2 regions of the Geomicrobium sp. JSM 1781026 genome follow, and region 1 is predicted to be linked to the other one. Evidence: riboswitches for the same ligand, from Rfam matches in the RefSeq annotation. Region 1 holds a riboswitch; the other holds the start of a gene.
The links. Region 1 has a riboswitch for FMN ahead of ribD (bifunctional diaminohydroxyphosphoribosylaminopyrimidine deaminase/5-amino-6-(5-phosphoribosylamino)uracil reductase RibD). Riboswitches for the same ligand answer to the same signal wherever they lie in the genome.
Positions count from the first base shown of each region.

Region 1 (16,320 bases):
CATGGAGCTGACAGATACTAATCGGTCGAGGATTTATCCACGCATATGGCGTTAGGATGGGTCACGTCCGCATGCTTCTCCGTTATTCAGTTTTGAGAGAACGATCTCTCTATACATGGTTAAATCTGAGGACGAAAAGGTCCGAGAAGATCGAGGACACGCAGTTTCGAGCATCGGAGCGTATTGAATACGTGAGAAGCAGAGGAACAAGTGGACGAAGAGATTCGACAGAGATTTTCCCCGGAAGATTTAACATTCATTTCTATAGTCAGGTGATGATGGCGAAGAGGTCCCACCCGTTCCCATGCCGAACACGGAAGTTAAGCTCTTCAGCGCCGATGGTAATTGGGGGGTAGCCCCCTGTGAGCGTAGGACGTCGCCTGGCAAACGAAACCACCCTGTTTCCTCTTTGGAAGCAGGGTGGTTTTTTGTGATTGAGAGAATGAAGAAGGTTTTGGACGTAGAGGGATTCCTTCGTCTCGCTCTCCAGCCTTGAAAAGACCGTCAAAATCCAGTATCCACAGCGCAAATTAGGAAAATCCAACGCCCATCCAGCGTAGATCCCCTCGTAAAAGCGTCTATGTGGGGATATTGAGGAGAACGCGGGCTGATCTGTGCCCAAATCCCCACATAAGAAAGCGAAATTCCCCCATGACCACGCTTACGATGGGATTTGGCATTGAATGGCGGGGGAAGATCGTCAAAATCCCCCCATTGCCGACGCACCGAGGCCGGGCGCGGGGCGAAATCAGCTCATAACCCCTCTCATGGGCTGATTTGTCTTCTTTTCCGCGTTTCGTGGGTGCAAATCCTACCATAGAAATCAGAAATCCTCCCATTAATGAATCTATGGTAAGATTTTAGCCAAACCGGCTCTCCAATTCCAGAAAATCAGCCCATAGCCTACAGGCACTAACGTGTAAATGCAAAAGCTTGGGTGATGCTTTCAATAAGCTCATCTTCCTTTAAGACCCCATATACATGATTACCCGTTATCGAACGATGATTCCAACTAGTCAAACCGGACATCCCACTATACAACTGTCTGGGAGCTCATTATTCATTCATTTCGAAAGCTGCCGAAATACATCCACTACCTGTCACTCGTACGTGCTCGTCTTGCATAAGTATCAATGTACTGCCAAATGAAAAGACACACTCGTTGGGTCAATATCATAGAGTATGGGTAGGTGTAGGAATGTCAGATCAAAAGGAGTGAATGTTATGAGTAAAGATGCTGAATATGGTCACTCGTATCGACCCGCGAATGTTGGTTGTTATTGTGGCTCACGCCAAAAGCATCATTTAGGTGATAATCGCAAATGTTGGTGTGAATATACGATTGAGATTGAAAATAATTTAATTAATGATATTACAGGCCTCGATATCCAAGTCTATGATCCAGCGATAGCCAATGATTATTTAATTGGGCAGTTAATAAGTTATAACGGCAGATTATATCGAGTGATTATTAATAATCCTGGAGGAAATCCTGATGAAGTGCCGGGTGGTTATGAAATACTTGTCGATGGAGGAGGGGCGACTGGAGCTACGGGAGCAACTGGCCCTCCTGGAACAGGGTCTACAGGACCTACAGGCATTGGCGTGACGGGACCACCTGGCGCTAGCGGACCAACTGGACCAACCGGACCAGGGGTTGGAGCTACGGGAGCAACTGGCCCGCCAGGACCAACTGGACCACAAGGTGAAGTGGGTCCAGAAGGACCGCAGGGACCTGAAGGAGTTCAAGGTGACCCAGGACCAGAAGGCCCGCAAGGAGAAATTGGTCCAGAAGGACCCCAGGGTGAATTAGGACCAGAAGGGCCTCAAGGAGAGATCGGTCCAGAGGGACCCCAAGGGGAAATTGGCCCAGAAGGACCACCAGGTGACCCAGGCCCAGAAGGACCAGCCGGGCCAACAGGTCCTGGCGGGGGTTCAAGCATTAATAACGCATACGGGGCGTCAATAACCGGGCAAGTCATTACGTTATCTGGTGGCGTTGGCACAGTTGTAGAAGTACCAGATGAGCAACTATTTAGCGCAGACTTGCCGATGACAACAAACTCTGTAACGGTTAACACACCAGGTAGATATCGTGTTTCCTATGCGATGAAGTTATTAACGTCGCGAGCAGTTTCAACGAGAATTCTCGTGAACGGTGTACCTGTACCTGCATCGATATTAAATGGTAATGAAACGGGCTCATATGTAGATTATGTTAATGAGGTTTCTCTTGATCTTGGGGCGGGAGATGTGGTTCAATTAGCTGTTACTGGTCCAGATGGTTCTACTTTAACATTAGATCCAAATAATGCCGGTGCTACGCTTCAAGTCATTGGCTTAGATGTAACGTAAGCTTTTTGAATTGTAGATAATACAGATGTGCCGTTTAGGTGCATCTGCTTTTTATTTTCAAAGTGGAATGAAGACGAAGAAGATCACTATGATGATTTCTTGTGCGTTAGGTGTAGAATTTGTTATTATTAAAGAAATTTTCTTAATAAGGAGAGGGTATACATTCAACTTCAAGAACAAATTCACAACTATTTATCTGTGCCATCAGTATCGTCACCTGTAGCTGTTAAAGACGGCATTCTATTCATTAGTGATGAAAGTGGTCTTCCGCAATTGTGGAAGCATGACTCATTAGAGAAAACGTACGCTCATTCTCTTGATACAGAAGACCGGATTCAATTTCTAGAAAAATTTCCTGAATCTGATGACTTAATTATCGGTATGGATATTCAAGGAAATGAACGTCAGCAACTATACCATGTGTCTGAGAATAAAGAAATCACCCGCCTCACGAAAGTGGATGATGCTATACACGTGTTCGGTGGTATTTCGAGTGATGGTCATCACGTCGCTTGGGTAAGTAATGAACGAGACGCTCGTTTTTATGATGTTTATACGATGAATATGAATACGAAACAACTTACTCGCGTTCTAGAAACTGATGGTACATTTCGAGTGTTAGGTTGGCGTCCGTCAGGGGATGAGCTCGTCATTCAAGAAGTATATACGAATTTGTACAACCGAATTGGGTTTCTCAACATACATACGAAGGACATTCGTTGGCTTCTTGACACTGATGAAAACTCTTCGTTCCATTCTCCTAAGTTTTCAAGTGATGGACAGGTCATTTACGTTTTGAGTAATTACGGGCGCGAGACGACTGGCCTTGCACAAATGGACTTGGAAACGATGAAGTTAACTTGGTTGGACGAGCCAGATTGGGATATTGAAAATCTAACGATAAATCCAGACAAGTCAAAACTTGCATACACGACGAATGAAGGCGGGATTGATAAAGGTTGGATTCTGAATATTCATAGTGGTCACCGCGTATCGTTTGAGCTAGGGTTTGGCACGTTGGCGGACCTCGCTTGGAATGTGGCAAATGAGATTCATCTTATTTATAATGCACCAACACAACCGGCAGATGTATACGTACACTACATCGATACGGGGGTGAGTGAGCGTCTTTATTGCACTCTTGCAACATCTGAATTTGAAGCTCAACTCATCGAACCAGAAGTTTATACCGTTCGCTCTTTTGACGGTCGATCCATTCCATCGTTTCTGTATAAACCAAAAGAGTATAATAAAAATACTCCCGTTGCGTTTTGGGTTCATGGGGGTCCTGAAGGCCAAACGAAGGCGACGTACCACCCCGTTATTCAGTCACTCACATCTCTTGGATATGTCGTATGTGCACCAAATGTACGAGGAAGTAAAGGATATGGAAAGACATATATTCATTTAGATGATGTGCGGAAGCGAATGGATTCGGTTAAGGATCTTATTGAAATTGCAGAAGCTTTAAAAGAAGAACCGTATGTGGATGAGAAGAAAGTAGCGGTCATTGGCAGAAGTTATGGTGGATTTTTGGTGTTAGCTGCAGTGACCCATTATCCACACGTATTTACCGCAGGCATAGATCTCGTTGGCATTTCCAGCTTCCGAACATTCCTTGAAAATACAGGTCCGTGGAGAAGGAAACTGCGAGAAAGCGAATACGGAACGATCGAAGCAGATGGAGAGTTCTTTGACGAGATTGATCCGATTCACTATTCCGAAAGAATTACCGCGCCGTTGATGGTGTCACATGGAGCGAATGACCCGAGAGTTCCTATAGCAGAAACCGAACAGATAATCGAGGAGTTACGTGCAAGAAATCATCCCGTAGAATACATTCGATTTGAAGATGAAGGTCACGGCATTGTGAAAATCGAAAATCAAATTACAGCATATACAGCTATGGCAGATTTTTTGCAGAGGTTGTATAACGAGTAAATGCTAAGCGCAAATGAAACTCATTTGCGCTTTATTTCATCTGTTCCACGACTGAAATCACCCTCTTCGTACATGGACTACTGCTCTTCATTAAGATCTTTGCAATACTATATGTGAAAGTAGTCGCAGGAAAATCACAAAAACTATGAAAAAATACCAAAAGTTGCTAGAATACGTCAAAGAATTTTTTAAGATTGTTGTTTAGAATGAGAAATCTGTCATAATAAGAAAGGATTAGTCTTGTCATTTTGACTCGGATCAGAGAAGTGGTTAATAGGAGGAAGAAGAATGATACATAGCGTGAAATTTTTGCACGGTCTTTTTAATACGAAGGCTCATTTCTCAACATTAAAAGAATCTGAAGCGACGAAAGGTCTGGCTTGGCGGTTGACTGTCGGCGCTCTTATTATAGGACTTATTACAGTCTTGAGCCAATTCGCAGTACGAGACGATATGATGCAAGTCTATCAATCTATGCCTGGAATGGGCGAGGAAGAAGCATCGATATTTGTCTCAATTATGATGGCTTTAGGTGGTGTGTTTGCCGTAGGCGCGAGCATCGTTGCCATTCTCGCGATTGCCCTCGTTTTCTGGATCTTTTTTCGTGAAGTTGGTTTTAAGCGACTATTTATCATATTCTCATATTTTATTCCGATTTACATAATTGTAATGCTCGTTGACTTGCCTTATTACTTTTTGTTTGGCATGGAGCACCTGTACTCTGTGACCGGTCTTGGATATGTGGCGGCTTTACTTTTTGAAGACTCGTTTTTTACGCATTTCTTCGCACAGATTAGTCTGCTCGTCGTTTGGTGTTTCATCGTTCAGCTGTTTGCTCTTCGCGTCGTTTCTACGAAGAGTACACGATATATTGTGATCACATCAACCGTCTTTTATCTATTATTAATGGTAATTTTAGCAGCAGTTATGTACATGTCGATGTTGCAAGCGCAAGGGGTGCAATAGTATGAAGAAGCGAATTGGAATACTTATTGGTGTTATTTTACTTGCCGGACTTATTGTTGGTAATTCATATATTCTAAACGAAGGGCTCATTAGTGATGATCCAGTTGTGGTGGAGACAGTCACGGCAACGGAAGAAACCCTTTATGAATCAATCATTGCAAACGGCATTGTGGAACCGCTCGAGAACCAGTCGTATTATGAAGAGGCCCAACACGGAACACTGACGGACATTCATGTGGAAGTCGGCGATCAGGTTCAAGAAGGGGACTTGCTCATGACGTACGAAGATGAGGAAATGGCTCGTCAACTTGTGACGATGCGTAACAGCTTGGATCGTTTGATGCTTGAGATTGAGCAATATGATGATCGAATTTCCTCTATTGAGACGGATATAGCTAATGAACGAAATCAAGCAGATGACGAAGATGAAGAAGACCCGTTTAATCAAAGTGATCAGTTAATTAGCCAATTGCAGTCTGAAAGAGATAATTTAGAATTTCAACGCAGAACAACGAACCTTCAATACAGTGAGCAGCAAGAAGAGCTGGAGTATTATGAAGGTGAAGAGTTCCACGAAGTGTACAGTGACGTGCCCGGAACGGTAACGAAACGAATTTCACCTGACATGGCTGCGGAAGGGGAATCATTAATTCACATCCAATCAGAGGATCAGTGGACGATTCAAGGAACCGTCACCGAATATGATCTCGTTCAGTTAACGGAAGGTATGGAAGTTGAGGTTGAGCCGAATGTGATGCCAGGCGAGCGGTTTAGTGGAACCCTTACAGAGTTAGGCACATCACCTGCGAGTGAGGACGATCCGTTGCTTATTGAAGAAGCAAACGTGACCTCATATCCATACGAGATTCTTCTTGAAGAAGGTTCAGAGGAATTGCTCCACGGTTTCCACGTGAACGCGTACTTTGAAATCGAGGCGGAATCAGATGCCGTGTTGTTACCTGAACATGTCATTGAGTCGGAAGTGGATCCGTTCACACAAGAAGAGATGCAGTATGTATACGTCATTGTCGATGGATTGGCGATGCAACGTCTTGTGGAGACCGGTGTAACGAGTGATCAAGGTACACAAATGATCTCGGGAGTGACACCAGGAGATTCAGTGATTGATCCTTCAAATCTTGAGATGATTTATGAAGGAATGGAGGTCATTTTGGATGATTCACCTGAAGAATCTTGACAAAACATATAAAAATGGCGACCAGGTTCTTCATGTGTTAAAAGACATTGAACTTTTGATTGAAGAAAATGAGTTCGTTGCCGTCATGGGTCCTTCAGGGTCTGGTAAATCCACACTTATGAACATGATTGGTTGTTTGGATCAACCTTCGTCCGGTTCTTATTATTTGTCGGGTACAGATATTGCTGGGCAACCGCAAAAGACACTCGCAGACATTCGTAACAAAAATATTGGATTTGTGTTTCAACAGTTTCACCTTCTTCCTAGAATCAGTGCACTTAACAATGTGGAACTGCCACTCATCTATGCAGGTGTAAAAAAGAAAGAACGTCAAGAACGGGCAAAAGAAGCACTTGTGAAAGTAGGGTTAGAAGAGCGGGTATCTCATTTACCGAATCAGCTTTCGGGTGGTCAGAAACAACGTGTAGCGATTGCTCGGGCGTTAGTGAATCGCCCGAGTCTCATCCTTGCCGATGAGCCAACGGGTGCTCTCGACTCGAAGTCTGGAGAGCAGATTATGGGGCTATTTGACACGTTGCATGAAGAAGGCGCCACACTTGTCGTCGTCACACACGAACAAGAAGTTGCGGACTATGCGAGACGGATTGTGACGTTTAGAGATGGAGAAATTATCGAAGATCGGAGGCGAGATCGTGTCGTTCTTTGATAGTTTTAAGATGGCGTTACGCTCGATTTGGAATCACCGGCTACGTTCCATGCTGACGATGCTCGGTATTATTATCGGTGTAGGCTCTGTTATCACGGTTGTAGCCATTGGTAAAGGCGGGGAAGCATTATTAACCTCCCAATTTGCAGGTGGCGGTAACAATACGTTTGAAGTGTATTATATGCCTCCAGAAGAATCGTTAATGGATTATGATGCGTACACAGAAGTTTCGTATTCTGAAGAAGACTTACGGGCCATTGAGTCGATGCCTGCAGTCGAGCAAGTGATTGCTTATGCACTAACGTCATCCAGCGTATACCGTCACCGAGAATCTTCTGGAGCACAACTGCTTGCCATTAACGAGAGTTACTATGAACTGAATGAGTTCATGGCAGAAAGCGGTCGACTTTTGAACGACCGCGATGTCGAGATGGGCCGGAGAGTTACGACAATCAGCCCTGGACTTGCAGAAGAGTTGTTTTCATCTGAAGAAAATCCGATTGGTCAAACGGTAAATATCGAAAATATCCCTTTTGAAATTGTCGGGATTCATGATCGTGCGAACCAAAGTTTTTTTGAGTTTCAAGTTGATGAAGCACTGCTACCACAATCGGTCTGGCCGATGCTCTATGGCACCGATCAAATGGACATGTTGAATGTGCAGGCTACGAGTGCAGATACGATTCAAAGTGCAGGAATCTCAGTTACGGATTATTTAAATGAAACAACAGACCGTACGGGTCACTTTGAAGTCATTAACATGGAAGAGATCCAAGAGGGTATTTCACAGATCACCAACGTCACGACGACCATTATTGGTGGAGTAGCTGCTGTTTCGCTACTCGTTGGTGGTATCGGTGTTATGAATATCATGCTCGTTTCGGTTACAGAACGAACGAGGGAGATTGGTTTACGCAAGTCGTTAGGGGCAACGAGGGGCAACATTCTCCTCCAATTCCTTATTGAGTCGGTCACCTTAACGACAATCGGCGGTGTGATCGGCATTGCGCTAGGTGCCGGAATTGCGAATACGGTATCCATTTTCGCTGATTGGCCGTTTCTCGTCTCTGTACCGGTCATGCTTATCGGTGTTGGTTTTTCAATGGTTGTGGGTGTGGTCTTCGGGTTACTTCCAGCCAATAAAGCAGCCAAACTCGATCCAATTGAAGCCCTTCGTTATGAATAAGATACCCACTGAGAATTTCTCCATGCACGTAAGTTCTCTGCGGTTTTTGGCTATACTAGCGGGCAAGGGGGAATGAACATGGCACAAGAAATTTTATGTGAAGTAAACAACTGTGTCCATTGGGGCGAAGGGAACCATTGCGAGGCCGACCGAATCTATGTTGTCTCAAATGCCGACAAGATTACGACCGAGCAAGAGGAAACCGATTGCCACACATTTTCACCTAAGATGCACTAGATGGGAACCGTTGCACAAATTTGTGCAACGGTTTTAATTGTGTATTGGGGTTAGACAACGAACGTTCTAGAACAACCATTTCTTTAAGTACGCTCTAGTCTCATCAAACAGTAACGATATGTTGAAAGGTGAGAAGCTTTGTGCTAAGATTCGTTACATAACTAAATACAAATCTAATACTTCGGGGCAGGGTGAAATTCCCTACCGGCGGTGATGAGGTCGTTTACCTTTTAGTCCGTGACCCGTGACAACAGTAGTTGGAGCGGTGGATCTGGTGAAATTCCAGAGCCGACAGTTAAAGTCTGGATGGGAGAAGTGAGGATAACAGCAGCAGTATGTCGTCATGTATGTACATACGTGTATTTGCTATCCGTAAAAACATATGCCAATGGCGTATGTCACTTTAACAATCTCTAAAAGCTACCCGTGGTTTTAATCTCGGGTAGCTTTTTTTCGTGTGTCGATGAGTATTGGAGAAGGGAGAGAAGATGACAACGGATCAAAGGTATATGAAAGTTGCGTTACAGCTGGCGCGTTTAGGAAGAGGTCAAACGTCTCCAAATCCTATGGTAGGGGCGATTGTAGTATCTGATGAAGGTGTTATTGGACAAGGAGCCCACTTGAAAGCGGGTGCTGAGCACGCTGAAGTTCATGCGCTCAACATGGCAGGAGAGAAGGCTAAAGGAGCAACATTGTATGTAACGCTCGAACCTTGTTGCCATTTTGGACGCACAGGGCCTTGTACGGACTTCATCATAAAGTCAGGAGTTACCCGGGTCGTCGTAGCTTCTGTAGACCCTAATCCACATGTACAAGGTAAGGGAATTGAAGTTTTGCAAAGGCATGGCTTATCTGTTCAAACGGGAGTTTATGACGAAGAAGCTCGAGCATTAAATCGTAGTTATTTTCATTACTGCAAAACAGGTGAGCCTTATGTGACGTTGAAGTTTGCAAGTTCACTTGATGGAAAAACAGCAACAGTATCAGGAGAAAGTAAGTGGATCACGAGCATAGAAGCCCGAGACGATAGCCATGAAGAAAGAGCCACTCATGATGCAATTCTAGTCGGAATTAACACTGTTCTTGCTGATGATCCTAAGCTCACTGCTCGGGGAGCGGGTGATAGACACAATCCTATTCGGGTCATTATGGATCGCAAACTTCAAACACCAGAGCAGGCTAAAATGCTTCAAGAACCCGGCGGAACTTGGATTTTCACTGAGGTTGATGGCAAGGGATGGGGAACTGATGTGGCAAAGATTATTTGGGACGAACGAGTGACCGTCCCATCGGTTTTGGCTGAGTTAGGGAAAAGAGGAATCCGGTCATTGCTCGTAGAGGGGGGTGCTGAGATTCATGGAGCCTTTCTGAAGGCGAGGCGGTGCGAGCGGGTGATTTCATATGTCGCTCCGGTCATGATTGGTGGAAAAGAAGCGAAGGGAACGGTTGCAGGTACAGGCATAGCTGAACTAGATCATGCCGTAAAATATCAGATACAGAACATAAAGAATGTTGGGACTGATATAAAAATTACATCATTAAGGAAAGGAGAATCAAGCAATGTTCACAGGAATAGTTGAAGAAGTCGCTCGTCTTATATCTATCGAAAAGAAGGAAGGGGGTTGTTCACTAGAAATCGAGTCACGCACAGTGACTGAAGATGTACGCATCGGTGATAGTATTTCTGTTTCAGGTGTTTGCTTGACAGTTACTTCGTACAACAAGCAATCCTTTACCGTAGATGTGATGGAAAAAACAATGGAGGATACGACCATGGGTACGCTTGAAGTTGATGCGCCGGTTAATGTGGAGCGAGCCGTTCAAGCAGGGGGAAGGTTTGATGGTCATATCGTAACAGGTCATGTAGACGGTGTCGGTCAGGTTACGAGCAGAGAAGAGAAACAAAATTCAACCCAATTTTCGATCACTCTTCCAGAAAAGCTGACGCGTTACATGATTATGAAAGGCTCAGTCGCTGTGGATGGCACGAGTTTAACAATATTCGCGGTAGAAGAAAATGAAATAAAAATATCGATCATCCCCCATACACATAAGGCAACGAAGTTTGCATTTTTACATGAAGGAGATGCAGTTAATATAGAATGCGATATGGTTGCCAAATATATTGAAAAGTTCACGGAGGTTAACGATGAAAAGCACGATTGATCAAGCGATTGTTCAGCTTCTAGCAGGTGGCATGGTAGTCGTATGTGATGACGAAGATCGGGAAAATGAAGGTGACCTTGTCGCACTTGCGGACCGTATATCCGCAGAAAGTATTAATTTTATGACGTTACATGGACGTGGACTCATTTGTGCACCGATATCAAAAGAGATTGCTGAGCGGCTACAGCTCGATTTGATGGTTAGAAACACATCTGATCCTCACGAAACAGCGTTTACGGTAAGCGTCGATCACAAATCGGCAACAACAGGCATCTCAGCGGCAGAACGAGCGAATACGCTTTTACAACTCACAGTGCCTAACACGACACCTGAGCAATTTCAACGACCTGGACATATTTTTCCGCTCATCGCAAAGGATGGTGGCGTGTTCACTCGGATGGGTCACACGGAAGCGACTGTAGATCTTGCTAAGCTTTGTGGCGCAAGGGAAGTGGGTGTGATTTGTGAGATTATGAACGAAGACGGATCGATGAGCAGATATCCAGAGTTGTTGGACTTTGCGAAGCAATATGACTTACCTCTTATTACGATTGAAGACTTAAAAGAATATCGCATTCGTACAGAGAATTTGATACAGGCTGAAGCGGCAACGATGCTTCCAACTGAATACGGGACATTTCATATTACGGTCTTTAAGACAAAGTTAGACGATGAAGAGCATGTTGCGATTGTAAAGGGAAATGTTTCCGTTCCAGAAGCAGTGTATACGAGAGTTCATTCGGAATGCTTGACTGGAGATGTCTTTCACTCAAAACGATGTGATTGTGGACAGCAGCTAGAAGACGCATTGCGCACACTTCGTGAACGAGAAGCCGGAGTATTATTGTACTTGCGGCAAGAAGGTAGAGGAATTGGCTTGTTTGAAAAGATTAAAGCGTATCAACTACAAAGCGACGGGCTCGACACTGTAGAAGCGAATGAAGCGTTGGGATTTAAAGACGACGAACGTGAATTCACGGTTGCCGCTGTTATGCTCGATCATTTAGGTGTCAGTAAAGTGTCTCTCGCTACGAATAATCCGGAGAAAGTGAATGGCTTACAAAAATCTGGGATTATTGTAGAAGAGATCATTCCTTTTGCACCAACTGTATATGAGGAAAACGAACGTTATATGAATGCAAAAAAAGAAAAGCTTGGTCACTTAATATAGGAGGTCATTGAAATGGAGAAGACGTACAGAGGAACATTGGACGGAAGAGGATTAAAGATTGCGATTGTAAAAGCTAACTTTAATGAAATGATTACAAATCTACTTATGGCAGGGGCAAAAGAGACGTTAATGAAGCTCGGCGTCAAAAGTGAAGATATTCATATTGTTGAAGTTCCAGGTGCATTTGAAATCCCGTTTGCCGCCCGTAAGACGGTAGAAAGTCAACGCTATAATGGTGTCATTGCACTCGGGGCCGTAATACGGGGAGAAACATCACATTATGATTATGTGTGCCAAGCAGTGACGAGTGGTGTAAGCTCACTTAATATTGAGTCAGATATTCCGATCACTTTTGGTGTATTAACGACGGATACGAGTGAACAAGCTTTGGCTAGAACGGGGATTAAGCATCCAAACACAGGAAATGAAGCCGCGCGCACAGTTGTTGAAATGGCGACATTGGAAGTGTAAGGAAGCAAATTTTTGGTTCTGATTCTATACTAGCGAAGTATAGAGTCAGAATCGAATATAAAGAATACTATGTCATATTTTCTCACAGATTTCTTTTTAGTCATCGTTTCCGACATTCGACTGTGATAAACTCGAAAAAAGGAGTGAGTCACCATGAAGCATTTCGACTGGAGAGTTATTCATCAAGAGTCTGGGAAAAAGAATCATTTACATAGTAAAGCAACCCCGATTTATCAGACGTCAGCCTTCGCTTTTTCGGATTTAGATGATTTGGAACAGTTTTTCTCTCCTGAAAATGAACGGTACATGTATACGCGCTATGGGAACCCGAATACAGACGAGTTAGCAGATCTTGTTGCTGGTTTGGAGGAGGCGCCCGCAGGTGTGGCTTCGTCATCAGGAATGTCTGCGATCCTTGCAGGTGTTTTAGCTGTCGTAAAACCAGGAGATCATATGCTCATTCCAGAAGATGTGTACGGGGGGACGTATGACCTCTTTCACAACTTTCTTACGGACTGGAATGTTCAAATAAACACGGCCTCTTTTGCCGATAAGAACAATATCCTTAGTGCATTAACAGAAAAGACAACGCTCATTTTTGGAGAGACTGCAGCCAATCCCCTTCTAAGGGTTGAAGATATTGAACAACTCACGCAAATAGCAAAGGGTCACGGCGTCAGGGTCATGATCGATAACACGTTTGCGACGCCATATTTTGTTAGGCCTTATACATTAGGGGCAGACTTGGTCGTACATAGTGCAACCAAATATATTGGTGGGCACAGTGACGTTACCGCGGGCGTCCTTGTCGGAGAATCATCGTTAGTTGAGCAGGCGAAGAAAAAAGTCATCCAGTTAGGTATGAATGTCAGCCCCTTCGAAGCATGGCTCACGACACGAGGATTAAAGACGATCTCCGTTCGAATGAATCAACAAAGCAAAAACGCGGCAGAAGTGGCAACCTTTATGCAAGAGCAACCAGGTGTGAAGGTGTACTATCCAAACACCTTAAGTGATCATGGTAATGGAGCGATGGTAAGTTTCGACCTCGGCCATCAATTTGATGCGTATACATTTTTTAAGAGCTTACAATGGATTCGAATTGTACCCACATTGGCAGGAGTAGAAACGACAGTTTCTTACCCGCTAAAAACATCCCACCGCAGCATTCCGAGTGATTTGCAAAAACGCTTAGGTATAACGGAAGGACTTGTGAGAATGTCTGTAGGCCTAGAAGATAGCGGGGAAATCATTGAAGAATTGCGCCTTGCTTTAGCGGCTGCAAAAAAATAAATAAACTTTTTTTCTAGATGCCTTGCATTATCTTTTTTTCCATGATATATTATTACACGTGGCGTTGAGAGACACCACAAACGAATCTGGTGACATTGGCAAAGAGGTCACACCCGTTCCCATGCCGAACACGGAAGTTAAGCTCTTTAGCGCTGATGGTAATTGGGGGGCAGCCCCCTGTGAGAGTAGGACGTTGCCAGGTTTTTTCACATCGCGGGATAGAGCAGTCTGGTAGCTCGTCGGGCTCATAACCCGGAGGTCGGAGGTTCAAATCCTCCTCCCGCAACCAATTATTCTTTAGATTGTAGTACTCGAAGAGTGCAACCAATTTCACTCTCGACACTACGTCGAATTTTTTTCTTCTCTGCGAGAAAGAATTGTAGTGCCTGGAAGGTGCAACCAATTTTACCCTCGACACTACGTCGGCTAAACTTCGAAGCAAGAGGGGATAGTGGTACTGAGTGAGTGCAACCAATTAATATTTAGATTGTAGTACTCGGAGAGTGCAACCAAATTACTTTCGACACTACGTCGAATTTTTCCTTCTCTTTGAGAAAAGGTTGTAGTGCCTGGAAGTTGCAACCAAAAATACATAGCTCAATTAAACATACAAACGACAAATCGTTTGTTTTTTTGTGTTTAAGCGAACCTACTCATGTGACGATGCTGCAGATTTTTAGTGTCCAACGAAAGCATAACGCTAAGTAACTGTGTGTGCCTATTTGCGATAATGATCCACTGCATAGAGTAACAACGACAAAAAATTAGCGTTCGCAATGGGTCGGGCTCTGCTCGATAATGTGTGTGGGGATTTTACTTATTATTATCCAGAACACTTACGAAATCCCACCGTAAACGCGCTTATGTTGGCATTTACGGTTCTTCTGTGGGGATTTTGGAAAAATGAGAGAAGTTCTTCCTCCAAATACCCTCATGAACCGCATTTTGGGGCAGTTTTACAATGCGTGTACTTTCGTGTACGTGCACCAATTGTATGCTAGAATATTGGTTATGAGCCTTGACTTAAAGGGGTATAAATGATGGATGAATTTCGCTTAATAGAACGGATTCATAATACAATTGAAGATAAACAGCCAGGTGTGCGTGTCGGAATTGGGGATGATGCAGCAATTATTCAGCCAAATGCTGAATTGGAGACGATCTGTTGTGTCGACACGCTATGCGAAGGTGTGCATTTTAAACGATCAACGATGAAACCGGCAGACATTGGCTATAAGGCGCTCGCTGTAAACATTAGTGATGTAGCTGCAATGGGTGGAAAGCCTAAATATTACCTTGTATCCATTGCTGTTCCTCGTGGTTGGTCTGATGATGAAGTTCTTGAAATTTATGATGGAATGCAAAGCTTGGCACAGCAACAAGGGGTTCATCTCATTGGCGGTGACAGTGTGACATCAAAAAGTGAACTATACATATCTGTGACGGTTCTCGGTGAAGTGGCAAAGGGAAGGGCGTTACTTCGAAGTAGTGCACGCGTCGGTGATGTTGTTTTCGTTACGGGTTCATTAGGAGGTTCAGCTGCAGGTCTCGAGCAGTTATTAAATCAAGATGCTAACCCGAACAAAGCATTTGTTGAGGCGCATCAACGACCGCTGATGCATACTGGGGTTGCGCAAATGTTCACCGAGAACTCAACGAGAATGGCATTGAATGACATCAGTGATGGTTTATCAAGTGAAATATGGGAGATTGCTGAAAGTAGTGACGTTCATATTGAACTTGAGGAAAGCAACATCCCGATGCCAGAGTTGATGGAAGAGACGTTTGGGCGCGAACTTTCTTTGCGGTTTGCCTTTAACGGTGGTGAGGATTTTCAATTGCTAGGTACGGTTTCGAAAGAGGATTGGCCACGTATTGCTGAAGAGGCAAAACGTATAGGAGATCCACTTACAATAATCGGTCATGTCATCGGAAAAGGTGCAGATGTGACGTTAAACTCGACCACACAAAAAACACGCCTTGTGCGTGAAGGATATACACATCGTTCTTGAATAGAGGTGAGGGCATGAGAGAATACGAAATATTGACGAATGATACAGAAGAAACGATGCGTCTAGGGGAACAGCTAGGACAAGTCGCCAAACCAGGGGATGTTTATACGTTGGACGGGGATTTAGGTGCAGGGAAAACGCATTTTAGTAAAGGCTTTGGAAGAGGCCTAGGTGTTCAAGGGAATATCAATTCTCCAACATTTACCATTATCAAAGAGTATAAAGGAAGGCTTCCTTTTTACCATATTGACGCGTATCGCTTGGACGAGAGCGATGAGGAAGATCTCGGTCTCTCTGAATTTGTTGATGGAGACGGAGTAACAGTCATTGAATGGCCATCACGATTGAGCGTACCATTGCCTGAAAATACCGTTCATATTACCCTCCAACGACTTGGAGAGCAAGAGCGACGTTTACAAATCAAAACAAATGCTTTGCATTATACATCTGTGTTGGAGGTGTATGAATGATGATTCTTTCTATGGATACATCCACGTATGTGTTAGGTACTGCAATCGGTACAAACAGCGAGATTGTTGCAGAGTGGACGACGTACAAAAAAGAAAATCACTCTCTTCGCCTCATGCCAGGCATTGATGAGGTGATGAATCAAGCGAATCTGGAAATGAAAAATCTAACCGGCATTGTTGTGACGAC
Region 1 covers NZ_JBHFQF010000018.1:12,750-29,069, reverse strand. The annotation lists rRNA gene rrf (5S ribosomal RNA) at 269-385, shown strand; gene ACE1TF_RS19870 (BclA C-terminal domain-containing protein) at 1,225-2,355, shown strand; gene ACE1TF_RS19865 (S9 family peptidase) at 2,629-4,296, shown strand; gene ACE1TF_RS19860 (hypothetical protein) at 4,585-5,262, shown strand; gene ACE1TF_RS19855 (efflux RND transporter periplasmic adaptor subunit) at 5,264-6,460, shown strand; gene ACE1TF_RS19850 (ABC transporter ATP-binding protein) at 6,438-7,127, shown strand; gene ACE1TF_RS19845 (ABC transporter permease) at 7,114-8,313, shown strand; gene ACE1TF_RS19840 (DUF1540 domain-containing protein) at 8,392-8,550, shown strand; FMN riboswitch at 8,724-8,872, shown strand; gene ribD (bifunctional diaminohydroxyphosphoribosylaminopyrimidine deaminase/5-amino-6-(5-phosphoribosylamino)uracil reductase RibD) at 9,039-10,130, shown strand; gene ACE1TF_RS19830 (riboflavin synthase) at 10,111-10,716, shown strand; gene ribA (GTP cyclohydrolase II) at 10,700-11,887, shown strand; gene ribH (6,7-dimethyl-8-ribityllumazine synthase) at 11,900-12,358, shown strand; gene ACE1TF_RS19815 (trans-sulfuration enzyme family protein) at 12,512-13,651, shown strand; rRNA gene rrf (5S ribosomal RNA) at 13,737-13,853, shown strand; tRNA gene ACE1TF_RS19805 (tRNA-Met) at 13,864-13,940, shown strand; gene thiL (thiamine-phosphate kinase) at 14,692-15,663, shown strand; gene tsaE (tRNA (adenosine(37)-N6)-threonylcarbamoyltransferase complex ATPase subunit type 1 TsaE) at 15,678-16,133, shown strand; gene tsaB (tRNA (adenosine(37)-N6)-threonylcarbamoyltransferase complex dimerization subunit type 1 TsaB) at 16,130-16,320, shown strand, end outside.

Region 2 (16,320 bases), on a different contig from region 1:
AGCCCTTCAGAAAACGTTCTGACCTTTGTACTCCGAAAAGAAATGTCTTCTACAATTCCTTCAACGGTTGGCGTCTCAATCCAATCATCTTTTTTAAAGGGCTTCTCTGTAACGATAATGATACCGCCAAACAAGTTGCCAATCGTGTCTTGAGCTGCAAGAGCAAAAGCAAGACCACCAAGCCCTAGACCGGCAACAAAACCGTTAATATCAAAACCAAACGTATCGAGAATAACCACGACAGTTAGCGCGACGATCAATACGCGTAACAACTTGGAAAGGAAAGGTACGAGCATACTGTCTTCCCCGGAATCGAGGCGCATGCTTAACTTCTTAAACAGATTAGAAGATGTTCCAGATACGTTAAAGAACCCCCAGCCGAACATTAAGATCACACTGGAACGAAAGAACGTGTTCACAACTTCCATTCGCCTTTCAACAGCTGCTGTCGGATCATCTGGCACTAAGTATTGAATCGCAAGATACAAACCTAATATCACAAAGAAAAAACGAACCGGTCGTTGAAATGACAACAAGATATTCGGAAGTAGTTCACTTTTGCTTTTTCGTGATAGCCGCAAAATAAAAGCGAAAACATAACGGGTGAACACTTTTCTAAGAAATAAAAAGAACATAATGATTATAAATGCGACGACATATTGTAGCCACGGATACATGGCAATCCAGTCGTGGTACATATCTAACAATGAAATCCCTCCGGTCTAAAAAAACGAAAAAATAGAGAGTCAGAAGACCCTCTCACTTATTTATCCTATATGTTAAATGAATGCTTTTAACTTGGTACTTTGCATCATCATTACATGATCAAGAATCGCATGCACCCGCTCTTCGTCTAATCGATCGGTTCGTGACCCTTCCCGAATGGAAAGTGCGTGAGACACAACATCAGAGTCGGACCATCGCGACAAAGCCCATAGCGCGCCCTTCGTTTTTGACGTCATCCGGCCGTTTTCTTTAAAGCACCATGTGCGACAAGCATTCAAAACAGCTTCGTGACCATACGGATCATAAAATGGGTGAAAAACATGTGCCTTATGCCAACGAAGCGACCCTTTCATGGCCTCATTCAACCATGGTTTTGGCACGACCCCAAATACTTCTTCAATCGGTTTTCCGATGAGAGTTTTTCCAGATTGATAACAGATGGTAAAGTCCATCAATAACCCTTCGTCCATCCCTTCTTCTTTCACCTTTACACCGATATCTTGTTGAAATGTGAGCACGTATTCGTAAGACGGAAGAGAATGCGGTTTTAACACCTCATCTTCTAATACGAACACAAGCTCCAAACCTAAACCTGGAGGAACCAACCTCTCCTCAGCTAATTGGTCGACCAACTTCAGTTTCACAGAATCTTTAAGCGGACGGTCCACAATGCACATCACATCCACGTCGCTATTCGTCGGAATCCAATCGTCCATAACGAGCGATCCACTCAAATACACCCCTGTGAGTTGTTTTTTCAACAATGATTGCAACGTTGTGGCAAGGCGGTCCAAATAATCGTCAATCTGGTCGTCCATATCCAGCATCTTCCCCCATCCATGTTGTAATGATGTAATGATACTTATCAATATCGTAATCGATTGTCGTTCCACTTGCAATGGGAAGTATGTCATTTGTCATACAACAGATAAAAAGAACGGAGTCAATGACCCCGTTTCAAAAGTTCCGTTCAATGTGTTGGAGGGAATTACATGCCATGATTACAGACCTGGGAGGTATGACAGAGCCAATCTTTACAAGCAAGACGTCCGGCGGATGACGTTTTTGCTTGCCTTATTATTCTATGATTATCTTTGAAAAACTAGTAATGGTCTTACCTATATCTAGCGAAATTCCATATACAACTACTTTAATCACACTCAACAATAATAGACCCTTTTAAGCGACTTCTCGTTTTCCGTTTTTTGTCTGGTTTTGCCTTTGGTTTTGCCTTTGGTTTTGGCTCTGGTTTGCCATTGTACCACGAAGGATACCACGGCGGGGCAGGCTTTTGATAGCCACTATGATAGCAGGAACTTCCCTTATCCGAATGCTTCTTTCGACAAGAACATCCTGTCCAATAGTGTCTTGATTGGTTCATATTTTCATTTCCTTTCTTTCGATCCTGTAAAGGGGAAGCAGTTATAAAACTGCTTCCCTCACGTCCTTATTAGTCGTCGCACTCGATTTCAAACTTAATGCGGCAACGCTCTCCACGATCTTTGTCACATTTGTCTTTCTTTTTGTAACAACGGTCATAATCATAGTCGTAGTCGTAATCATAGTCATACTTGTCTTTACATCCACATCCGCGACCTCTGTCACGTACTTCTCTACACTCGCACTCAAAACGCTTGCCCCGTCGGTTGCGGCCACCTCGGTTACCGCCACAGCCAAACAGATAGTCCCAATGATTATATGACATTTCAAACTCTCCTTTTTTCCTCATAAATTGTCTTACATTAAATCCTATGTCAACTCTCACATTCGTTGTAATGACATAACCTAGCTATCGACAAAAAAGAGGGAGACGTCTATGAAATTGGGTAGTTTCACTGGATCGCAAAAAATAAAACTACTGTGCATAATTCCTCTTAACGTGAATTACATTGTATTAATGAAGGAATGCAGGTGCTGCAAATGACAGAAGTGTTACGTGTTCTCTTCGAACATCAGCCGGACTGGGTATACGGAGTGACTGGTTTTCTCATCATTGCGGGTGTGCTCGTTCTTTTTGTATTAATCGGACGCGCCGCGATGAAGTATACGGAGAAAATTGATAAAGAATTAGGATTCCAAAAAATTCAACAAGAATTGTTTACATCCAAAACCGAAGCTTCCTTACAAAAAGACATCTCGCTGCAAACGACACATGCGATGCAAAACGCAGAGCGATTTCTTGCGTCTCTGTCCAACTTAAAGGAACAAGAGTTACCCGTCACTGAACGATTAGAAGCGTACGAAAGCTTAATGATTCAACTCGTGAACACACTAAGTACCGATATTAAGTTCAAACCAGGCGAAGAACATTACTGCGCTATATGGATTGAAGAAGAAGAAATTGATCGGCTCGTGCTATTTGCAGGTAACACCCGTTTTGATGAAGGCGATCAAAACGACCAACTTCCCATTCATGAAACGATTGCCGGACGTTGTTTTCGCAAAAAAAGAAGAGAACACGTCCAGAACATTTACGCGGATGTTGATTATTACCCAACCGAGATGCTAAGAGTGGATTCCAAAGCGCTTCTTTGCTTCCCTTTATCCGAATGGGGAGTGTTAACCATTGATGCCCAGACGTCGTTTCAAAAAGAAGTGATTCCAATTGCCGCACTATATAGCAGATTTATTGAGCTGGCATTCATTGAATATAGTCAGACGCTTGATAATCAATTTGTCGATCAACAATTAAATGAGACAGAATACGATAGAAGCAAGGGAGGTTGATGCAATTTGTCAGGAAAAGAACTGCTAAAAAAAGCCGCAGCGCGATCGGCAAAAAAGCGTGGCATTCTATCTGAATCCCATTATCACAAATGGCTGAGAACGCAAAGACAGGCCGCAGCCAAAGCATCCACTTCCGATTATTCGGAGGCAAAAAGACAACTGTTAAAGCGACTGTAAATTGTCATTTCCGATATCACACGTTCGTCCAAGTTGGGCGGGCGTGCTTTTTTAATCCAACGTGTGCAATCTAATACCTTCCACTTACTCATTAAAAAACCGCCAGACTCCAACGTGTGGAATCTGGCGGTCCTCTTACCAAACTGCTCAGTTTTTTTATTTTTCATTGTCGTTTTTGTTGCGTTTGACAATCGACTCAAGAAGGTCGAGCAGTTCATCTTTACTTAAATCATTCGTCTCACGGTCTGTGGACGTGTTATTCTCTTGTTTCTCTTCTTCTTGGTACTCTTCGTTCTGTTCTTCTGTCATTTCTTCGTGTCGGTCTTCAGCGTCTCTAGGCTCCGGATCAGCCGGCGCTTTTTCATCATCGACTTCTTCAATGTCCTCTGCTTGTGTCGACTTGTACGTTGAAGGACGCCCTGCTTCGTGTGCGGGTAAATACATGCGTCGCTCTTCACCTGATTCATCGTAGTCACTCACAACTACATATGGCGTCCGGCGTGAGCGTGTTTCTTTATCAAACAAGCTGTACATGACCGGAATAAACACGAGTGTAAGCACTGTACTACTAATGAGACCACCAATTACAGCAATCGCCATTGGCTGCTGCATTTCTGCACCTTCACCCATACCAATAGCAATCGGCACCATACCTAGAATTGCAGTGACAGATGTCATCACAATCGGTCGTGTTCTTAACTTCACAGATTCAACGAGCGCATCGTAGGTAGACAACCCTTTTCGCTTCTGTTGATTCACGAAGTCAAGCATGACAATTCCGTTGTTTACTGCAATACCTACGAGAATGATTACCCCGATAAAGGTCGTAATTCCGATAGCGGTTTGCGTTGCTGTAAGAGCAATTGCAACCCCGATAATAACGAGAGGAACCGTTAGCATCATAATAAATGGCAACTTAAATGATTCAAATTGTGCAGCCATAATGAGATAAATGAAGGTAACCGCAAGCACAAGCGCAAGAACCATGCTCATCATGGCATCATCAAGGATTTCTTGCTCTCCGCCAAAGGAGAAGTTTGCTCCATCTGGCAACTCAACTTCATCAACAGACGATACAATCGCATCTGACACATCACTGAGTACAGCAGCAGTCGTATAACCGACTGTAAATTCAACGGCTTCTTCTTGGTCCGCTCGTTGAACGGCTGCAGGGCTTTCTCCTTCAGTGATCTCGGCAATATCATTGAGGTTTACCGTTTCACCTTCGTTATTTCTAATCGTTAAGACTTCAAGTTCATCTATTGAATCGGTAAAACTTGCATCGAGACCAACGACAACTTCATACGTCGTTGTCGTGCCATTTGTATCCTCTTCTTCATCATCATCAGGAATTTGGACAGTTGCAACGGTCTCGCCTTGGGTCGCCTCATTGACTTGTGTCGCAACTTCTGCTGGTGTTAGACCGTTGTCAAGTGCTGCCTCATCATCGACTTCGATAAGAATTTCTGGCACCGTATCTTCAATACTTAGTTGTACTTCTTGAATGATGGAGTAATCGAGCAACTCATCTTGTAGCTCTTCTGCGAAATCATACAACTCGCTACGCTCTGAGTGAGACACGATAAACGGTACCGTATTGGCTTCCCCGCCCATCGCTGCGGTCATTGTATAGGCTCGCAACTCTTCAACACCGTCATCTGCACGTTCCAGTTCACGCGTAATTGATTCCACAAACTCCGCATCCGTCATTGATCGCTCATCCATCGGAATCATCGATACGATGATTTGGGCAGTATGAGATTCACCTTCCCCACCCATATCCATTGACGATCCTCCAATGGAGGCCGAGTAATGGTCGATTTCTTGGTAGTCATCCAAAACATCTTCGATTGCCGTTACGGCTTCATCTGTTCGCTCTAAACTCGTACCAGATTCCATTTCAATATCGACGTTAAATGACGATTGGTCAGCTTCTGGGAGAAGCTCTGTGCCGACTGTAAACAGTCCACCAATACCGCCAAAAAGAAGCAATAACGTAATCGCGATGACAGACTTGCGATGCCCGAGCGACCAGTGCGTAATATTTTCAAGTGATTTCATTGTTTTGCCTTGGCGGCGTTTTTCTTCAATGTCTTCTTTAGGTGCTTTTAATACACGGCTCGCAACCATCGGAACGACCGTAATCGCAACGAGGAGCGAAGACAATAAACTAAACGATACAGTTAAGGCTAGCTCACCAAAAATGTCTCCAACAATGCCTGTAATAAATACGATTGGCAAGAATACAGAAATGGTCGTTAGCGTTGAGGCTGTAATCGCCCCCATCACTTCTTTCGTACCTTCTCTCGCTGCCTCTTTTGCGTCTTTACCTTTGGATAGGTGGCGATAAATGTTCTCAATAACAACAATCGCGTTATCAATAACAAGACCAATTCCTAGGGCAAGACCCCCCAGCGTCATGATGTTTAATCCAATGTCCAAAAAGAACATAAACGCAAATGTAACAATGACCGAGAAAGGTATGGCCAAGCCAATGATAAATGGTGTCTTCAAGTTTCTTAGGAAGAAGAACAACACTGTCATCGCCAGCACACCACCGAGTACGAGTGCAGAAAGTACACTGTTAATCGCTTGGTTTATAAAGTCCCCTTCATCATATAAGGAGATAATACTCAAGTCTTCAAAATCACTGTCATTCATTAATTCGTCCAACCGCTCATTTACTGCATCAGATGTTGATGCCGTATTGGCGCTAGATTCTTGCATGATCGATAACATCATGGCATCTTCTTGGTTGGCTCTTGTAATGACCGTTTGATCTTCGGTAACAATGTCTACGTCCCCGACATCATCAATCGTAATTTGATCGCCCGATTCTGGATCAACACCTACGACTAGCTCGCGAATGTCATTCACTGATGTGAGTTCGCTAACGACCCTTGTCGTTAAACTCAGATCATCCTGGAGCACAGTACCACCAGGCATGGAAACGTTGTTTGATTGAATGGCTCCACTAATGTCGTCTTGTGCGACGTTGTTATCATCCATGAGTTCACGATCGAGGTTCACTTCTACAATTTCTGTTAGACTACCTGATTCATCAACGCTTGCTACACCGGGTATGTTTAACAGTTCTTGTTCAAGGTCTAGCACATCATCTTGAAAGTCAATGATGTCATCCCCTGATGTGACCGCAAGTTGCATCATCGGGAACATCGATGGGTCAAATTGCAAAAAGCTCGGTTCATCCACACTATCAGGCAAGTTCACCTGCCGTAGCGTATTCATGATGTCCAGTTCAACATCTTCGATGTCTGTTTCCCAATCAAACTGCAAAATAATCATTGACGTGCCTTCAGTCGTATTCGACTGAATGAGATCTAAACCCGTTGTCGTCGCTAATTGCGCTTCTAACGGTTCAGTTACTTCGGTTAGAACTTCTTCTGGCCCTGCATCTGGATACGATGCAATCACCGCTGCTACTGGAGGATCAATATCTGGAATTAATTGTAGCGGTAATCTCGTAGAAGAAACGAGACCTACAATTAAAAACAAAATCATGACGACGATTGTAAAAACCGGACGTCTGATCGAGAAATTTGTCATGTGTAAACCACCCCTATGCCCTATCAATTTTTATGTATTTTTTACGTATGGAAATGCACTTCATTAGCATACACCGGAACGATGAACTGATTATGAACCAACTTCACATTCTTACCGTTGTCACAAATTAGTCATAACTTATGGAAGGCATGATCGTCACAGTGAACGTCGACCCTTCGTTTATTTTGCTCTGAACATTGATTGAAAATCCATGTGCATCAACAATTCGTTGAACGAGGGGAAGTCCGAGACCATTGCCACTCTTTTCAGGCGTTCTTGCTTCATCTACCGTATAAAAACGGTCAAACACATAAGAAAGGTGTTCTTCAGCGATCCCAATCCCTTCGTCTTCGATAACCAATTTGATCTGTTGGGGAAGCACAATGACATTCACCCATATAGTGCCGTGACTGTGCGAGAATTTAATCGCATTCGTAAACAAGTTCATCCATACTTGTTCCATTAAATCTTGGTCTGCCTCAATGGTAATCGAAGGCAACTCAACTTGAATATCGATATGCTTCTCTTCCCAAAGTAAGCGCGTAGATAAAATCACCCTACGAATTTGCTCATCCAAAGCATATGAAGTCATTTGCAGTGGATGATGTTCTGATTCTAACGAAGCGAGTTGCAGCAAGTGATCACTAAGCCGGGATAAACGTTGGGTACTCGACTGAATAATCGCTAAGTACTCTTCCCGCTCATTTTCTTTCACAACCCCGTCTCGAATCGCTTGAGTGAATCCATTGATCGTCGTCATCGGCGCCTTAAACTCGTGAGAAACATTACTCACGAACTCTTGTCGCATATTCTCCACTTTTTGCAACTCTTTGGACATGTAGTTGAAATTGTCCACTAGCTCGCCAATTTCATCTTCCCTTTTTTTCTGAATGTAAACCGAAAAATCTCCAGTTGCCATTTTTTTTGCTGCTTTTGATAGCAAGTTAATCGGCGAGACGATCGGTGTGGAAGCGATGAGAAACAGTATGCTACCTACAATAAATACGACGAGCAATGAAGCAATGATAATATCACGAACAGCTTGTGATTCTGCTGACAAATCAACTTGATAGACGAGCGTATGCAACTCTCCATTAATCGGTCGCGCGATCGCAATCTCAAACAACTCTTCCGTCCCTTTAAAAACAAAAGAAGATTCACCTTCACTTAGAGATGAGAAATTGTTGATGGAAGCGTCTGATATGGGTTGTGCGGCTTCACTTCTGTATTGCAATTGTTGCTCTTCATCCAAAACAGTCAATGTTGCTTGATGTTCCCTCGCATTCGCTTCTAAATCGGCGATCGACGCTGCTTCTTCAGAAAGAAGCAAGGCATTGATGCCATCTTCAACTGTTGAAAGGGATTGTTCAGAACGATGATGTTCTGGGTAGAAGACGTATGTAAACATATAGGCGGCACATAGACTGATGAGCAGCACGACGATAAACATCGTGACGATTCTCGCGTGAAAGCTTCTTCGAAAAAATAAGATGAGCATTATCCATACTCCTCCATCGTATATCCCAACCCTCGAATGGTCCGAATCGATAGCCCTTCAAACGGGCGAATTTTCTCCCTTAATCGTTTAATATGCACATCGACCGTTCGATCATCCCCTTCATAGTCATGTCCCCATATGAGTTGTATCAATTGATCTCGAGTGAAAATCGTGCCTGGGAATTTCGCAAGATGAAACAGCAGTTCGCATTCTTTTCTTTTTAACGCGACCTCCGTCCTGTCACTCGTCACTTTAAGTTTATCCTTTTGAATGACGTACGGACCAATTTGAACTTCTTGTGCAGTGAACAACTCGTAGCGGTTTAGTAATGCTTTGACACGTAATACGAGCTCTACTGGATCAAACGGTTTAACAAGATAATCATCGGTCCCTGCGTTAAATCCTTCGATTTTATCACTTGACTCGCCTTTTGCTGTCACGATGAGAATGGGCAATGTATAAGATTGGCGAATGAACCTCGTCACTTCCCATCCGTTTACTTTCGGCATCATCACATCGATAATCGCTAAAGAAACGGGTTGTTCCTTCATTTTTTCTAGCGCTTCTTCTCCATCTAATGCTTCGATTACACGGAATTGATCATTTTCTAAGTACAAACGGATGAGTCTTCGTATGTTCGCATCATCATCAGCGACAAGAATGGTTGTCATACTTTCACCGCCCTTTCTCTGCAGTATACCCCTCGTGTATGAACTGAGGATGACATCACAAAAAAACCTTTCGCTTCATTATAAATCAATGAAGCGAAAGGTTCATCTCTATTCATTTACTGGTTGTTTCTTTAAACCAGCACCAATTTTTTGCTTTTGAAGAAGTGGGTATAGTTTCAAAAATACTGGAACAAATACCGCACCGACGAGAATGCCTTTCATTAGATTAAATGGCAATATCCCTGCGAGAACCATTGTCATCATAATTTCAGGGGTAAATGGCATTTCCACAAGCCATACGTAAGCGGGTAAGAAAACAAAATAATTGAGTACGCTAAGAATAACGGTAAGTGAAAATGTGCCCACACCTACGCCAACAACGAGGCTGCGCGTCGTCCGGTACCGACGATAGATATACGCAATCGGCAACACAAATGCTAAGCTTGCGGTAAAGTTCGTCACCATACCGATCGGGTCGCCCGCCCCCATAAATAGTGTATAAAGAGCGATTTTAATACCTGCGACGGCAATGCCTGCAACAGGCGAGAACAGAATGGCCGCTAACAACACAGGAATTTCACTAAAATCAATGCTTAAAAACGGTGTAGCTGTTAGAAACGGCAACGGAAAGCTTAGAAACATAAACGCGGTACCTAGTGCACCAAGTATGGCATAGCTTACCATTCGGAACGTTTTCGATGATTGGTTGTTCATAATAATTGCCTCCCTTCTCCGGTAAAAAAGGGATAACAGAGTTGTTCACTTTGTTATGTTCGTTGTTTTTCATTAAAAAAGCCCCTCGACAGTAAACTGCGAGGGGCTTGAGCGATCAATAACAAAGCGTTCACCTAAACAAATCGGCCGCATGATAAACATGCTACCCATCGAGTAGGAACGACTTTCTCTGCAATCTTCTCCCATCCAGACTATACTGTCGGTTCCGGAATCACACCGGATCAACCACTTTAAAATAAAAGTGGGTCACGGACTTGTTACAACGCGCGTAACTTACCGTCGGTCGGGAATTTCACCCTGCCCCGAAGATTTATATTAGATTATGTAACTTAGTGTATCGGATGATGCGCAAACCGTCAACCATTTGTCCTCAATGTTTAAGATTACGCGCAATGGGTATGCTTTTTGAGACATCCATTCACTACCTTGGGAGGCCTACAATGCACATCCGCTTTGGTTTTGTTGCCAATGCCCTTGACCTTTATGAAGCATCACCTGCAAAAACAGTTACGTTTTCTCGTTATCGCCAGCTTGGCGAGAAAGAAGGTAAAAAGAAATTGCATGACGTGACCGAAATGAATTTATTACGCACGAAACGGATTATCCATTACTTAATTGCCCATGAAATTCCGTTATACCGGTTCTCCTCTTCACTCGTTCCACTTGCAACACATCCTGAAACACAGTGGGATTATATAACGCCCTTTTCTCATTTATATAAAGAGATTGGCACTCTTGTTAAAACCCATCAATTACGAACGAGTTTTCACCCGAATCAGTTCACCCTGTTTACGAGTGATCGTGATCACGTCACTGAAAAAGCCGTTGAAGATTTGGTTTATCATTACGAGCTCGCAAAAGCGATGGGTCTACACGAAGAGATTCGAATTAACATCCACGTTGGAGGCGCTTATGGCGATAAAGAGAAAGCGCTCGAACGGTTTCACAACAACATAAAGAAGGTTCCCGCTCACATCTTAAAACAACTCACACTTGAAAATGACGATAAAACGTATACGACGACGGAAACACTCGCTGTCGCCGAGCAACACAGCATTCCGATGATGTTTGACTATCATCATTACGTGGCAAATCATACCGACGACGAAGAGCTAACAGAGCTACTTCCTCGGGTTTTTGCGACTTGGGAATCCACCTCTCAACCCGCCAAAATTCACATTTCCTCGCCAAAAAGCAAAACCGCTTTTCGGAGCCACGCGGATTATGTCGATGAAACATTTCTCGAGCCGCTGCTCGACGGTTTGAAAACCATTCGAGAAAATGTGGATTTCATGATTGAAGCAAAAGCAAAAGATCGTGCTTGTTTGTCTCTCATTGATCGCCTCTCCAAAAAGCGTGGCATGAATCAAGTTTCAGGAGGGTCCATAGTTATTCGTTAAAGACGGCCACAGCGCGAACCGGCGAACCATCTCCACCTTTAATATGTAGTGGCAATCCTACCCAAAGAAACGGCTTTCTGACCGGTACACGGTCTAGGTTAACAAGGTTTGTGTACGTGACAATCCCGTGCCCTAACAACGCTTTTTCTAAGTCAAAATCAATTTCACCTGCGGCAAACGGCGGTGCGGCTTTTACAATCGCATCAAAGTGCTCGATGCCGACGTCTTGTCGGAATACAAGCCCTGTTCGCTCTGGAAGATGATGGACATCATTAACGAGAACCGCAACGTGCACGAAAGTCGTGAGAGGGATCTGATCGATCGTTTGCTTTCCGGCATGCATGTGCGAAAACGCATCCACATGAGTGCCGGTATGAGATCCTAAACTTAAACGACGGACTTCGAATCCTTGCTGCTCAATTGTCGTTGCAACGTCTAGGTTTACTTCCGGATCGCCTGGGTAGACCGTCATTCCTGATTCAATCGGTGCCGTTAAATCAATGATTTTCATTTTTTCCTCCTTTGGATCATCTCGTCATCCCATCGATTATTAAAGATCATTTGTTGTTCGTGTTTTCTTTCAATGCAATATATTTATCCTATCGGCCAAAAACGAAAGAAAATAAAGAACCCCAAACGTGTGTTTATACACGAACGTTTGGGGAGTTTCAAATCATTAGACTACACGACGTCATATCCTTGATCTTCAATTTCTTCTTTAATCTTATCCAATGTTACTTCGCTATCGTTAAAATTTACATCGACTTTGTTTTCGTCAAGGTGTACAACGACAGACGCCACACCGTTCATTTCCCCAACACTTGATTCAATTGCCTTCACACAGTGCCCACAAGACATACCTGTTACATTTAGTGTCGTATTCATTGCGATCCACCTCCTTCGTACACTGCTCCATCTCCATGAAATGTTCGTCATTCAACCGATGATTCTCGGACATTTACTACATATCCTACAAGTAAAATCTTAACATAGAGAAGTCGGAAAATAACATTTCGTTTTACGATGATTCATGCTCCTCACTTAGCATTTCAAACGTTTATAGACGCAATGCGTTCTGTAGCGGAGATTAATTAAGAATGAATTCCTGTTTCTCATCGTCTCGACGCTGACGTGCAACCCGGTAGTACTGAGTAATGACGCTATTGCTGCTTTTAACTCCTCATACACTCATTTCTACATGTTGGTCATCCGCTCGTGCGCCTTATGCAAAACATGTAAATGCGAGTCTTTATTCAGTATACATTATAGCTATAAACAACGCGCTGGAGGAGATAAGCAATGATTCAAATAACAGGAGTTTCCAAATCATATAAGAACAAAAACGCCTTACAAGCCATTGACATTGATATTCAACAAGGAGATTGCTTCGGTCTTGTTGGACCTAATGGTGCAGGGAAATCTACACTAATCAAAATATTAACGTCGATTTTGCAACATGACCGAGGGAGCATCACGATTCAAGAACGCCCGCTCCAAAAGACGAGTCAAAGTATGATTGGATACGTACCTCAAGACATTTGTTTAGAAGAAACACTCACTGCTGAAGATAACTTAACCTTTTTCGCTCGAATCCATCATTTAAAAGGAAAAGAAAGACGAGAAAGAATGGATGCTGTTCTCGAACAAATCAGCCTCACGAATCAAAGAAAAGACGTTGTATCTACATTTTCTGGAGGGATGAAGCGTAGACTGAACATCGGCTGTGCACTCTTGCACGACCCAGATGTTCTCATTATGGATGAGCCAACGGTCGGAATTGACCCCCAATCTCGTTACAATATCTATTCACTTATTCATCGTTTAAGACGTCTTGGCAAGACGATCATTTATACGAGTCATTACATGGAAGAAGTCGAACAGCTTTGCAATCGAGTTGCCTTTATTGATCATGGTGAAGTGGTTGCGTGCGGTTCTCTTTCCCAGATTGCCAATCAGCATGCCAAGTCTGGGGTCTATGTTGAATTCCAATCTGAGCAACCCGACATATTGAAGCCATTTGAACATGTAGAGGAAAAAGGAAACGGGTATCGCATTCTTACAGAACAGCCATTGCAACTGTTAGAGAAGATGGCCCACCAATTTGAGCGAGATCACATCCCGATTGCTCGGCTTGAAGTATCGCAACCAAAACTGGAAGATATCTTTATTCAATTAACTGGGACTGCACTGCGAGAGGGGGACGCTCAGTAATGATTCCAATGTATGTACTGGAAATGAAGAAAAACCTCAAAGACAAAGGATTAATTTTTTGGACATTACTTCTCCCGATTGCCTTTATCGTTGTGTTCGCATCGATTTTCGGATCAGACACAACAGATCAAGAATTGACATTGCATTACGTTGACACCGATCAAAGCGATGAATCTGCTGAACTATTGCAAGAAATTTCCACACTTGAAAACGTCGAATTAGTAAAAGAAGAGAGCTACGCAAACAGTGTAGAACAAATTCAATCCGGTCAGATGAATGTGCTATTTCATCTTCCTGAAGGCTTCTCAAATGACGGGAGCGCGCATTTATATTACGAACAAGTGCGCGAAGAAGTGGCTGCACCAATGATTGCGATGTTAGAAAATTTGCGATACGGATTACAAGCAGAAGAGCAGTACACATTGGCACAAGAGGAGTGGGAAGATGCTGCCATGGTCGCTGAATTTTTCACGCCACCGTTTGATATTTCTTATGAAGCACAAGATTCAGGTGGAGAGGTTGATGCAATCACTCATCTTATCCCAGGTTATGCCGTCATGTTCACCTTCTTTATTATGATTTCAATGGTCACCTCATTTATTAAAGATCAACGATCCGGTATGCTTTCGCGGCTGGCAGCAACACCGCTTGCCCCGCTACAATACCTAGGAGGAAAGTGGATCGCTTTTATAACAATCGTTTTTTTGCAAGTCGTCATTCTTCTCCTTTTCGGTTACTTTGTGTACGATATCACCCTTGGAAATGTGCCCGCGATTACCGCTGTTTCCCTACTCCTTGCCCTGACTGCGACAGGTCTTGGTCTTGGCCTTAGCCTTGTTGTACGTACAGAGAATATGGGAATCGCACTCACACAAGTGATCGCTCTTGGCGGCGCGATTGTGGCTGGATTATGGATGCCTTTAGAATTTATGCCGTCCTTTATTCAAACCATCAGTGTCGGGTTACCCCAATACTGGGCGCATCAAGCATTTCTTGATGTGATGTCACGCGGGGCTACGATCGTTGACATTTGGCCCTCACTTGCAATGCTTCTTGGGTTTAGCATGCTTGGCGCATTTATCGCTTGGCTTAGCTACGGGCGTTACGTGAAACACGCAAACTAGCGCATAGCTCAATAAATTGACGGGAACCCTGAAAACACGACTATAGCGTATATGGCATTGCTAGGCTATACTAGAGAGAGTGAACGATACATGTAAGGGGGTTCATAAAATGCAGGAGGATACCCTGATCGAACAGCCGGACAAAAAACCGGTTTCTCCACACACAAATGACGATAAGGAACGATTGTTGAAACGACTGCGTCGCGTAGAAGGTCAAATTCGTGGCTTGCAGAACATGGTTGAAGATGATCGATATTGCGTCGACATCCTCGTTCAGATTACAGCTGTTCAAGCCGCATTGAAGAAAGTCGGCTACTCGTTACTTGAACATCATACGAAAACGTGCGTCGTACACGACATCCAAAACGGCAAAGAACAAGAATCCATCGATGAGCTGATGAAAGTCATTCAGCAATACGCCAAATAAGTACAGGCGAGACGGTTTCATTTGCACAACGGGTGGGTATATATGAAGTAACCTTCAACGAGGAGGACTTCAAAATGGGAAAAGGAAGTAAAGATCGTCTAAAGGGACTCGGCAACAAGATTAAAGGTTCTGCAGAAGATGCCGCAGGCAAAGCAACGAATGATCCTGATTTACAAGCAAAAGGGAAATTCGATAAAGTTAAAGGTACAGCCCAAGAAACAAAAGGCAAACTAAAAGATACGTAATGAATTAAAAAACGCAGATCGTAAATCGATCTGCGTTTTTTGCTATGTGGCCGAGGGGTCAGTTCTTATGAATTGACGCTCATCTTCATTTAACCCACATGCCCCACATTGGATGCGGTTGCTCGGTCCACTATAAGGCAGGTGAAACGGGTCTAATTCTGATTGCTGGTATTCTTCGACTACATCCCCCGTTTGTGGATTCAGTTTCACCGCATGCGGAGACTGTTCAATAATGTGAAAACGTGTTTTATTCGTTTTGCATGCTGGGCATACATAATGCGTCGTCATCAAATCCCTCCTGTTTTACGATTATCGTTCCCTTGAGCTTGTTTCTTTATCCAGAAAAAAGGATGACGCATACAGCGGCATCCTTTTTTGCTTATTCTGGTGCAACAACAACCCCACAACCAATTCGGTCTCCAGCGTCTCCTGCCTTCTTCGTTTCTTCATCCGCACCCGGTGCATCTGACTCTGAAGATTGATAACGGTCAGGAATGTTCGCAAAGTTATCGGCACCTTCATGAATCATCACAGAAACATCCGCATCAATTAACTCTTCTGCACCAAATCGGTCCATCATAAATGTCGCTTGTGCAGTGCCATCTTCATTCACATACAAGGATGGCATGTCTCCAGCATGATGATCATGAGAAACATCTTCAGGAGAGTAATGTCCACCCGCTGTCGTAAACGGACCGTCAGCCGCATCCGCTTCACAAATACCCTTTTCATGAATATGGAACCCATGAAATCCTGCAGGCTCTAACCCTTCGACTTTCGTATGGACAACCGTCTTCCCTTGACTGTCTTGG
Region 2 covers NZ_JBHFQF010000001.1:287,265-303,584, reverse strand. The annotation lists gene ACE1TF_RS01500 (mechanosensitive ion channel family protein) at 1-698, opposite strand, end outside; gene ACE1TF_RS01495 (aminoglycoside adenylyltransferase domain-containing protein) at 780-1,640, opposite strand; gene ACE1TF_RS01490 (hypothetical protein) at 2,177-2,431, opposite strand; gene ACE1TF_RS01485 (GAF domain-containing protein) at 2,638-3,453, shown strand; gene ACE1TF_RS01480 (efflux RND transporter permease subunit) at 3,787-7,197, opposite strand; gene ACE1TF_RS01475 (sensor histidine kinase) at 7,325-8,695, opposite strand; gene ACE1TF_RS01470 (response regulator transcription factor) at 8,695-9,366, opposite strand; gene ACE1TF_RS01465 (ECF transporter S component) at 9,475-10,080, opposite strand; FMN riboswitch at 10,272-10,415, opposite strand; gene uvsE (UV DNA damage repair endonuclease UvsE) at 10,542-11,501, shown strand; gene ACE1TF_RS01455 (cyclase family protein) at 11,491-12,012, opposite strand; gene copZ (copper chaperone CopZ) at 12,183-12,386, opposite strand; gene ACE1TF_RS01445 (ABC transporter ATP-binding protein) at 12,801-13,712, shown strand; gene ACE1TF_RS01440 (ABC transporter permease) at 13,712-14,836, shown strand; gene ACE1TF_RS01435 (metal-sensing transcriptional repressor) at 14,946-15,263, shown strand; gene ACE1TF_RS01430 (CsbD family protein) at 15,338-15,508, shown strand; gene ACE1TF_RS01425 (hypothetical protein) at 15,551-15,796, opposite strand; gene ACE1TF_RS01420 (superoxide dismutase family protein) at 15,888-16,320, opposite strand, start outside.
Region 2: linked by a shared signal. The riboswitch ahead of ACE1TF_RS01465 (ECF transporter S component) and the one ahead of ribD (bifunctional diaminohydroxyphosphoribosylaminopyrimidine deaminase/5-amino-6-(5-phosphoribosylamino)uracil reductase RibD) in region 1 are both predicted to bind FMN.